3 regions of the Arsenophonus apicola genome follow, and region 2 is predicted to be linked to each of the others. Evidence: predicted binding sites of a transcription regulator. Region 2 holds the regulator's gene; each other region holds the start of a gene.
The links. Region 2 encodes CRP, which controls carbon source genes, mostly activating them, when cyclic AMP is high. Its sites were predicted from a motif close to ATGTGANNNNNNTCACAT; they were not measured.
Positions count from the first base shown of each region.

Region 1 (3,293 bases), 370 kb from region 2:
TTTATCGCTACCTTACCCGTTGAAGTCTTAACAAAATCAGCACCGGCAGTAATGGCAATTTCTGTCGCTTGACGAATAAGAGCTGCCTGCTTTAATTCACCGGCTTCAATAATAACTTTCAGTAATACTCTACTGGTTAGGCACATTTCCTTACACGCTTTAACCAGCTCAAAACCAATTTGCTTATTACCGGCTATTAACGCTTGATAAGGAAAAACAACGTCAACTTCGTCTGCGCCATAAGCAATAGCGGCTTGAGTTTCAGCTAATGCAATCGCGATATCATGCCCGCCAAATGGAAAATTAGTTACTGTTGCAATTCGAATACTCGGAGTGTTTTGTTCAGTTAAAATCTTACGTGCCAATGGAATAAAGCGAGGATAAATACATATCGCAGCTGTATTTCCTCGGGCGGTTTTTGCTTGATTGCATAATATCTTTACTTGTTCATCAGTATCGTTATCATTTAGCAGAGTTAAATCCATCAAGTTTAATGCACGTTGTGCTGCAAGTTTTAATTCCATCATATAATTCTCTAAAGCTAATCACATTGTTGCTTCAGTGTTTAAACAACCGTTTATATACCAGGCTTATTAGGTTACATTGTCGCTAACGATAAAAAGAAGCCAGCAATGGTGGCACTCATTAGATTGGATAACGAACCGGCTAAAACCGCTTTCAAACCTAACCGAGCAACATCTTTACGTCGATTTGGGGCAATTCCACCTAACCCACCCAGTAATATGGCTACGGAAGCCAAATTAGCAAACCCACATAATGCAAAAGAGATTATTGCTTTAGTATGCTGAGAAAGTACTTGCTTGCCTGCGGCAATCACCTCGCTATCAGGTTTTAAGTATTCGCCAAAGTTCATATAAGCAACAAATTCATTGACCACTAATTTTTGCCCGATAAATGAACCGGCAATTGTCGCTTCATGCCAGGGTATACCAATCAAGTAGGCGATTGGCGCAAAAATCCAGCCTAAGATCAATTCTAATGATAAGCCTGGTATATGGATCCAGCCACCAATCACCGCCAAAATGCCATTAAGCAAAGCTATCAATGCAACAAATGCCAGCAACATCGCACCGACATTTAAAGCAAGTTGCATACCGGAAGAGGCACCGGCGGCGGCGGCATCAATAATGTTAACTGGCCGCTCTTCGCCAGTGGCCACTGTGACCATATTGACGGCATCATGAGTTTTCTCTGTTTCCGGTACCATTAATTTGGCAAATAACAATCCGCCAGGTGCTGCCATAAAAGATGCTGCGATCAGATATTCCATTGGCACCCCCATTTGCGCATAGCCGGCCAATACCGAGCCAGCAACAGAAGCTAATCCACCACACATAACAGCAAACAGCTCAGAGTTTGTCATTGTGGCAATGTAGGGTCTGACAACCAAAGGCGCCTCAGTATGACCGACAAAAATATTAGCGGTAGCCGATAACGACTCAGTGCGTGAGGTGCCTAATATCCATTGCAAAAGTCCACCTAACATTTTGATAAAAAACTGCATAATACCAAGATAATAAAGCACAGCGATTAATGAGGAGAAGAAAACAATGACCGGTAAAACCCGTAAGGCAAAAATAAAACCACTACCGCCAAACAGTTCAAACATTTTATTGGAGACCAAACCACCAAAGATAAAATCCATACCAACTTGTCCATAACCAATCACACTAGAAACTGCATCAGACACGGTTTCTAAAGTACGGCGACCGGCAGGGACATAGAGAACAAATGCTCCCATTGCCATTTGAATAATAAAAGCACCAAATACGGTACGGAATTTAATTGCTCGGCGGTTACTGGAAAAAATGATAGCGATAAAAATCAATACTACCATCCCTAGCAGGCTCATAATGAGTTGCATGAATAATATCCCTGTATATTTTATTTCAAATGAAAAATTTCTATTGTTTAAAAAATAAACTGTCAGTGTAATGCGCAGACATTATATCGATTTTGCATTAATAACTTGCAGTCCGTATCGCAAATAATCATAACGAAAAATCACGAAAAAATAAATTTTGCGACACATATCACTTACGAAAAGCGATTTTGCCAGCAAAAATTATCGAAATAAACATCATTTTATAATTAAATGCCTTATTAATATGAGTATTAACCAATATTATTCTGCCTTTTTTTTGATATTAAATAGTTGCAAACTATTGTTATAAAGCTGTGCTGCAATTTCCTCTGCTGGCTCTTGTCGCAGGTTACATAGTGTCTCAAATACCAAATGTATTCTTTCGGGACGATTAACCTGGCCCTGAAATCCGGCTAATGGCATATCAGGCGCATCAGTTTCAAGTACTAATGACGTTAGTGGCAATTGCGCAACTACTGCTCTAGTTTTCTTAGCCCGCTCATAAGTGATAACACCACCAATACCGATAAAATAGCCTAAACGGACAAAAGCATTCGCTTGCGATAAACTGCCCGCAAATCCATGAATAACTCCCTTTTTCGGCACATCAAATCGTCTTAATAAAGCAGCTAAGTGATCATGGCTTTTACGCGAATGTAGAATAACCGGTAACTCATATTGTTTAGCCAACTTTAATTGCTGGATCAGCAATGTTTGTTGTTGATCAATCGCAGCATTAGTAACAAAATAATCTAAACCTATTTCACCAATAGCAACACATTTATTGCTGTTTTGCTGCAATAATGCCACTAATTTAGTAAAATGATCCGGTAAATAATTTGCAATATACAAAGGATGAAAACCTAATGCGGCATATAAATGCGGATGTTGTTGTGCCAGTGAATATACTCGCTCTAAATTCTCAATACCCACTGACGGGATAATGATATCGGTCACGCCAACTTTTGCGGCATGCAAAAAGCTATCTTCAATATCATGGATAAAAGGAGGAAAATCAAAATGACAATGGGTGTCAACGAACATCAATGACTAATCCTTCATCACCGGATTTAGGTTCTTCATCTTGCTGATTCGAAGTCATATTAGCAGACAAAGATGCCGAATTAACCATTTGATTATTTTCAATAGAATAGGGATAAGATGCGGCATCATTAGAAGCAAAATAGTCTCTTAAACTGGTTAAAAAATATCGGCCACATTGACGTCCAATATGATAATCACTATTTAAGTTTGCAGCACGGCTACCTAATGCACAACTCATTAAAGGTTTCGGTGGATAAATTTCAAAAATTTGGATATCTGGTGGTGGCGCAGCAATAAATTTCTGTGTTTGTTGGTAGCTTTTAATATGTACTTTGATCATCTTAGCCATGCGCCGTATATTGCG
Region 1 is NZ_CP084222.1:2,752,841-2,756,133, forward strand. It holds gene deoC (deoxyribose-phosphate aldolase) at 1-527, opposite strand, end outside; gene LDL57_RS13080 (NupC/NupG family nucleoside CNT transporter) at 599-1,885, opposite strand; gene LDL57_RS13085 (TatD family hydrolase) at 2,147-2,929, opposite strand; gene LDL57_RS13090 (patatin-like phospholipase family protein) at 2,919-3,293, opposite strand, start outside.
Region 1: a site for CRP is predicted at 2,043-2,060, ahead of LDL57_RS13080 (NupC/NupG family nucleoside CNT transporter). Genes of this name have one in related genera too.

Region 2 (3,293 bases):
GATGCAATAACTATCTCGGAGATAGAAACATTAGCGCCGACACATTTAGTCATTTCACCAGGTCCATGTACACCTAACCAGGCGGGTGTTTCACTTGAAACAATTTCCTATTTTGCCGGTAAGATCCCAATTTTGGGTGTTTGCCTTGGTCACCAGGCGATTGGACAGGCTTTTGGTGCTTCTATTGTTAAAGCGAGAGAAGTAATGCATGGTAAAGTATCCGCAATTCATCATAATCAGCAAGGTATTTTTAAAGGATTAAATCGTCCATTACAGGTAACTCGTTATCATTCTTTGGTGATTGATGCTGGAACATTGCCCGCAACTTTTGAAGTGACTGCATGGACGTTACATGATGGAAATATTGATGAAATTATGGGTATCCGGCATAAAACACTACCTATTGAAGGTGTTCAATTTCATCCGGAAAGTATCTTGAGTGAGCAAGGACATGAGTTATTAAATAATTTTCTAAAGTATTAATTTATCAAGAATTAGTTCAAGTTTGGCTATTTATATTCAATGATTAATATAACTATCAATATTGGATAAAGTAGGCTTTATTTTGCTTGAGATGTAAACTTCAATAGGGTGAAAAGTAGTCTATGGTAAAGGGTTTGTTTAAATATTATTAAAACATGTGTTTTTGTATTTACTATCGATAAAAGACTACTATTAAAAATAATAAAAAAATTTTTGTTAAATTCTTTATTATCAAAAAATGGTAGCAAGATGATCATCTGTAAACGGGTTTTTGCTGACAAAGCCAGTAATAATGGCTATCGGGTTTTGGTTGATAGGATATGGCCTAGAGGCATTAAAAAGCAAGACCTTCGTTATGATGAATGGAATAAAAATGTTGCTCACTCAAATGATTTAAGAAAATGGTTTCATAAATATCCAGCAAATTTTGAGTTGTTTAAGCGACTTTATTTTGCAGAGTTAGAAAATAATCCTGATAGTTGGCAACATTTATTGCTTAAAACAAAATCAGGTTGTTTGGTGCTTCTTTTTTCCAGCAAAGATGAAGATCATAATAATGCCGTGGTATTAAAATCATTTTTGGAAAATAAACTCAATAGGGTTTGATCATTATACTTTAGCTATCTAGTTAATTTTCTGATAGATAGTCTGATTATTTTTAATTTCGAATATCATATTAAATCAGTATCATCATTCAGCTATCCAATTTATTTTATTTATTAACCGTTTTATTCGATTTTTTTATTATTATTGTGTGCTATATATTCATAATTGAAGTATATATTTAATAAGAATAATAAAAAACAAACTTATAAAACCAATACGCTACATAAAAGTAGGTACTGGTTTATAGAATATTAACGCGTACCGTAAACGACAATAGTTTTACCGTGAGCAGAAATTAGATTTTGATCTTCTAGCATTTTTAGGATACGTCCCACTGTTTCGCGTGAGCATCCTACTATTTGACCTATCTCTTGACGAGTAATTTTAATTTGCATCCCATCTGGATGCGTCATCGCGTCAGGTTGTTTGGCTAAATTTAATAATGTTTGTGCAATACGTCCTGTGACATCTAAAAAAGCGAGATTACCGACTTTTTCAGACGTTGTTTGTAAGCGTTTAGCCATTTGCGCTGATAACCGCATTAAGATATCTGGATTTACCTGTATTAATTGGCGGAATTTTTTATAAGAAATTTCAGCGACTTCACAGGCGCTTTTAGCTCTAACCCAAGCTGTGCGTTCTTGCCCCTCCTCAAATAATCCAAGTTCACCAATAAAGTCCCCTTGATTCAGGTAGGAAAGGATCATCTCTTTTCCTTCTTCATCTTTAATCAAAACAGCAACAGAACCTTTTACAATATAATAAAGAGTTTCTGCTTTTTCGCCCTGATGTATAAGAGTACTTTTGGATGGATATTTGTGAATATGGCAGTGTGACAAAAACCATTCAAGAGTAGGGTCTGTGTGTGGTTTGCCGAAAACCATTCGCTTAATCCTCTAATGTTATTGCAGCCTGAATACCAAAATACGAGTCTTCACAAGGCTGACTCATCTTATAAAGTTCTAACATAGCATACTAACTTGTTTAGTTTGGGAAAGTTAATATTAACTATAGGGTATATTGATTCGGAATTTTTGGTATTGATCTTAACCATACTATAAATGTGCTTTTGCTTTGTAGCATAATAAAAGCATCCTGTCTCTACTGTCTCGATTCAGCAATATTGTATAAGCCAAAAATTTCATATTTTAGCAATAAGTTGATTAGTTTTATTGTATTTATTAATAAGTATCACTAAGTAAATATTACAAATAAAAAATAAAACTGGAATAATAATATATTATTTCATAAGTTATCAAATTATAGCAAAAATAAATATTAACATTATAAAATAATTACTATATAAAATAATTAACAAGGAAATGTTAACGTTATTATTATACTATAAATAAAAGATAATTTTATGCACAGTTTAAATCTTAAAGTGGGTATAAGAATAAAAAATTGATATAAGTAAAAATATAATGCTGTATTGTTAGCTTCTTTTATGGATAATTTTCTTATTAGAGACGAGCTTTTTTACTAATGGAGTCATAATTAACTCTAGTGCTAAACCTAGTTTCCCGCCTGGAACAACTAATGTATTTATTGATGAAATAAATGAATTGTGTAACATGGCTAAAAGATAGGAAAAATTGATCTGGGTCAGACCATTAAATCGGATCACTATAAAACTTTCATCAGGAGAAGGAATGGCTTTAGCGGCAAAGGGGTTAGAGGTATCGACGGTTGGAACGCGTTGAAAGTTGATATGGGTGCGAGAAAATTGTGGGGTGATGTATTTAATGTAATCTCCCATTGAGCGAATAACTGAATCCATCACAGCTTCTCTTGAATGACCCCGTTCTGATGTATCACGAATTAGCTTCTGGATCCATTCAAGATTAACAATAGGCACAACGCCGACTAATAAGTCTACATGTTTAGCGACATTATATTTTGATGTTACAACACCACCATGTAACCCTTCATAAAATAGTATATCGGTATTTTTAGGCAATGCTTCCCATGGCGTAAAAGTTCCAGGCTGAAGATTGTAGGGGACTGCTTCATCATAGGTATGTAAATAATGTCGACGTTTTCCTGTCCCTTTTTCGCCATACTCGATTAAACTTCGTTCTAGCAGACCAAAGTCATTGGATTCAGGCCCAAAATAACTAATATGACGACTCTGTTCTTTAGCTTTACGAATAGCAACATCCATTTCAGGGCGAGTATAACGATGAAAGCTATCACCTTCAATG
Region 2 is NZ_CP084222.1:3,126,164-3,129,456, reverse strand. It holds gene LDL57_RS14885 (aminodeoxychorismate synthase component II) at 1-483, shown strand, start outside; gene LDL57_RS14880 (DUF488 domain-containing protein) at 733-1,089, shown strand; gene crp (cAMP-activated global transcriptional regulator CRP) at 1,341-1,973, opposite strand; gene LDL57_RS14870 (phosphoribulokinase) at 2,525-3,293, opposite strand, start outside.

Region 3 (3,293 bases), 1.2 Mb from region 2:
TGGGTATATTTAATTTAAATGTTCATTGGTAAAAAATAACGAGCAGATGATTTATTGATTTGTGTGGTCACGGTCACTTGATTCTCTATAAATTAAAAAGGCAATTAATAATATAATTTTTTACTAATCATCATCTTCGATGAATTATTTATTATTATTTAATTAGTGGATGCTGGTATTGCTACGGTATTAAGATTTAAGATTATTATCACTAAATATTTCCTACTAACCGATTTTAGGAAGGATAGCTGTGGCTATCCCTTTTATGTTTTCAGCAAAAATTAAAATTTGTAGTTAAAGTTAACGCCAGCTAACCAAGCGCTTCCACTAGATTTAAATTCATAGGCCGGCAGAGCTGGGCTAGCAGGTATTGCCGGCATTTCTTCTTTGATTTTTACGTTTTGACCATGCATGTAGGAAATTCCTACGTCAACTGAAGCATTTTCGTTAAAGGCATAAGTCGTACCGGCACTGATCCAAAAGCGATCTTGATCAGGAATTGAGATCGAGCGATTTTTAGCTGGCACCGGGCTATCATCAAAGGCTATACCAGTACGAAACGTCCAATGATCATCATGATAGTAGGTAGTGCCTAACGCAATTCGGAAAACATCTTTAAAGCCTTCATGTTTATTGAATAAAACTCGTCCGTCATCTTTTGCGGTGGCTTTCAGTTCTTTGAACTGACTCCAACTGGTATAGGCTAAACTATAATGAACAGCCCATTTAGGTGCGACTTTATTATAACCGGAGATTTCCCAAATTTCAGGTAGATTCAAATTGAGTTTACCTTTAATGCTGTTGCCGCCTAAACCACCAGGTATAAATGTGGGAAGCTCATTACTATAGTCGCCGTTAAACTTTATTTTAACTTCTGAACGATAAGTAAAGCTGTAACGATTATTCTCATCTAATTCATACAAAATACCAGCTTTCCAGCCATATCCCCAATCATCACCTTTAAGTTTGGCAATAGTGGTTGATTCAGGTAGCCCTTTTAGACGTCCAAGCTCCCCCATATGACGGGTAATTTCTGCATCGGCATAAACTGCATTTAAACCCAAACCTGCACTGAAATGCTCATTAAACCGATAAGCCCCACTTAAATTAAGGTTAAGTGTGGTCAGATCGGTTTTGCCGCCAATAGGCCCGGCATTATAGTTGTGATTGAATTCGGTGGCTAAGCCGTAATTAGTGGTAATTGAAGAACCAACCGCCCATTTTTCATTTACTGGAAAAATAAAATGGGCATTGGGTATCCAGGCATGAGGAGCGATGTTTCTTGAAGTGGTACTGTTACCAGTGACAGGTGATTTTCCTTTTATATCAACGTCAGGATTAATATAAATTGCACCAAAAGAGAGCACAGGGTTATTGAATAACATCATAGCAGCTGGATTGCGACTACCAACGCTAGCATTATCGCCAATCGCACCTTCGCCTGAAAAAGCACGCCCCAATGCAGAGGTGGAATATTCGTTTAGTTGAAAGCCAGCAGCGCTAGCATTTGTTGAAATAAAACTTACAGCCATTGCCAAAATTGTATGTTTGAACAGGTTTTTCTGGTTCATGACCAAAACCCCTTAAATTATATTTATGATAAGAGCGACATTGTTAGTCGCAATAGAAAGGCCAGCAATTGTATTGGCTCCATGCCAATATGGCAAATCAGACCAGTTGACAGAGTATAGAATTGAATACCGGTTTTATTACAAGCATGTTCACCGCGTATGTGTTATTTGTTTGTAAAAATGTGATTTATTTAACATAAATTGATGCATCATTTATGCGAAGTGGTTGAGACAGGGTAACAATAGGATATTAGATCAAATAACTATTTGATATTTTATAAATTATTAGATAGTGACTAGTATCTTTTTGTTAATTGGCGTTATGATTATATTTTGTTAATGTTTATTGTTGGAAATAATTATGTCGGATGCTAAAAATCGTTGTCATGCTGAAGAAACTGCTGCTTGCTGTTGTGTTGATGTGGGTACAGTGATAGATAATCAAAATTGTACTGCTTCTTTTGAAAAAATTTTTTAAATCAACATGAAGCTGAAACAATGTTAGCACAGTTGATGGAAAAAGCGCGCGCCGTTGAATCGGAGCCTTGTAAGATCGAACATCAGATTCAGCCTATTGCTGAGGGTGTCAAATTAATAGCGAATTTTACCTTTTGTTGTGAAGCTGAAACGCTAATTTTTCAATTAAATTTACGTTAATTGAGTTTAACCCTGCCTACAGATATTCTGTAGGCATTTGATCCTTGAGCTGTGCTCAATATTTTGACTTGTTTAACAAATAAATATTCATATCTTGTGTGCCGCCTCTCAGTTTTTAATTTTTATTATTTTTCTTTCACTACATTTGAATAACAATTGATTATCAGATCAGACCTCTGTGAAGTATTGGCAATGATTAACTATAGTTTCATTTTTCATTTTTTATAAAAAGGGAAGCGAGATCTGCTATGAACTACAACGTTAAGAATACTGATCGTATCGCAATTGTTACTGGGTTACGCCTTCCTTTTGCTAAACAGGCAACGGCTTATCATAATATACCTGCTGTCGATTTAGGCAAAATGGTAGTTCGTGAATTAGTTATTCGTAGTGGTATTGATTCTCAATTTATTGATCAAGTGGTTTTTGGCCAAGTCGTTCAGATGCCTGAAGCGCCGAATATTGCTAGAGAGATTGTTTTAGGGGCAGGGCTACCTGTTTCAGCAGATGCTTATAGTATTTCTAGAGCCTGTGCTACTAGTTTTCAGGCTATTACCAATATTGTTGAAAGTATGATGGCAGGCACCATCAAGGTAGGTATTGCTGGTGGTGCTGATTCATCATCAGTTTTACCTATTGGGGTAACTAAAAAAATGGCAAGTACTTTAGTTAACCTTAATAGAGCAAAATCAATAAGCCAACGTTTGCGACTCTTAAGCACATTAGGTTTTCGTGATTTTCTTCCAGTCTCACCCGCAGTAGCCGAATATTCTACAGGTTTAAGAATGGGAGATACTGCCGAACAGATGGCAAAAACCTATCATATCAGTCGTGAAGAACAAGACGCTTTTGCTCATCGTTCCCATATTCTAGCTGCCCAGGCTTGGGATAGTGGTGTATTACATAAAGAAGTTATGACAGCCCATATACCGCCTTTCCGAGAGTCATTATCGGAAGATAATAATGTTCGAAAAGACTCAACCCTTACTTCTTATGCAAAGTTAAAACCCGCTTTTGATCGTCAACATGGTACTGTTACCGCTGCGAACAGTACGCCAATGACTG
Region 3 is NZ_CP084222.1:1,062,733-1,066,025, forward strand. It holds gene fadL (long-chain fatty acid transporter FadL) at 282-1,571, opposite strand; partial or broken gene LDL57_RS04725 (YfcZ/YiiS family protein) at 1,933-2,228, shown strand; gene fadI (acetyl-CoA C-acyltransferase FadI) at 2,477-3,293, shown strand, end outside.
Region 3: a site for CRP is predicted at 1,752-1,769, ahead of fadL (long-chain fatty acid transporter FadL). Genes of this name have one in related genera too.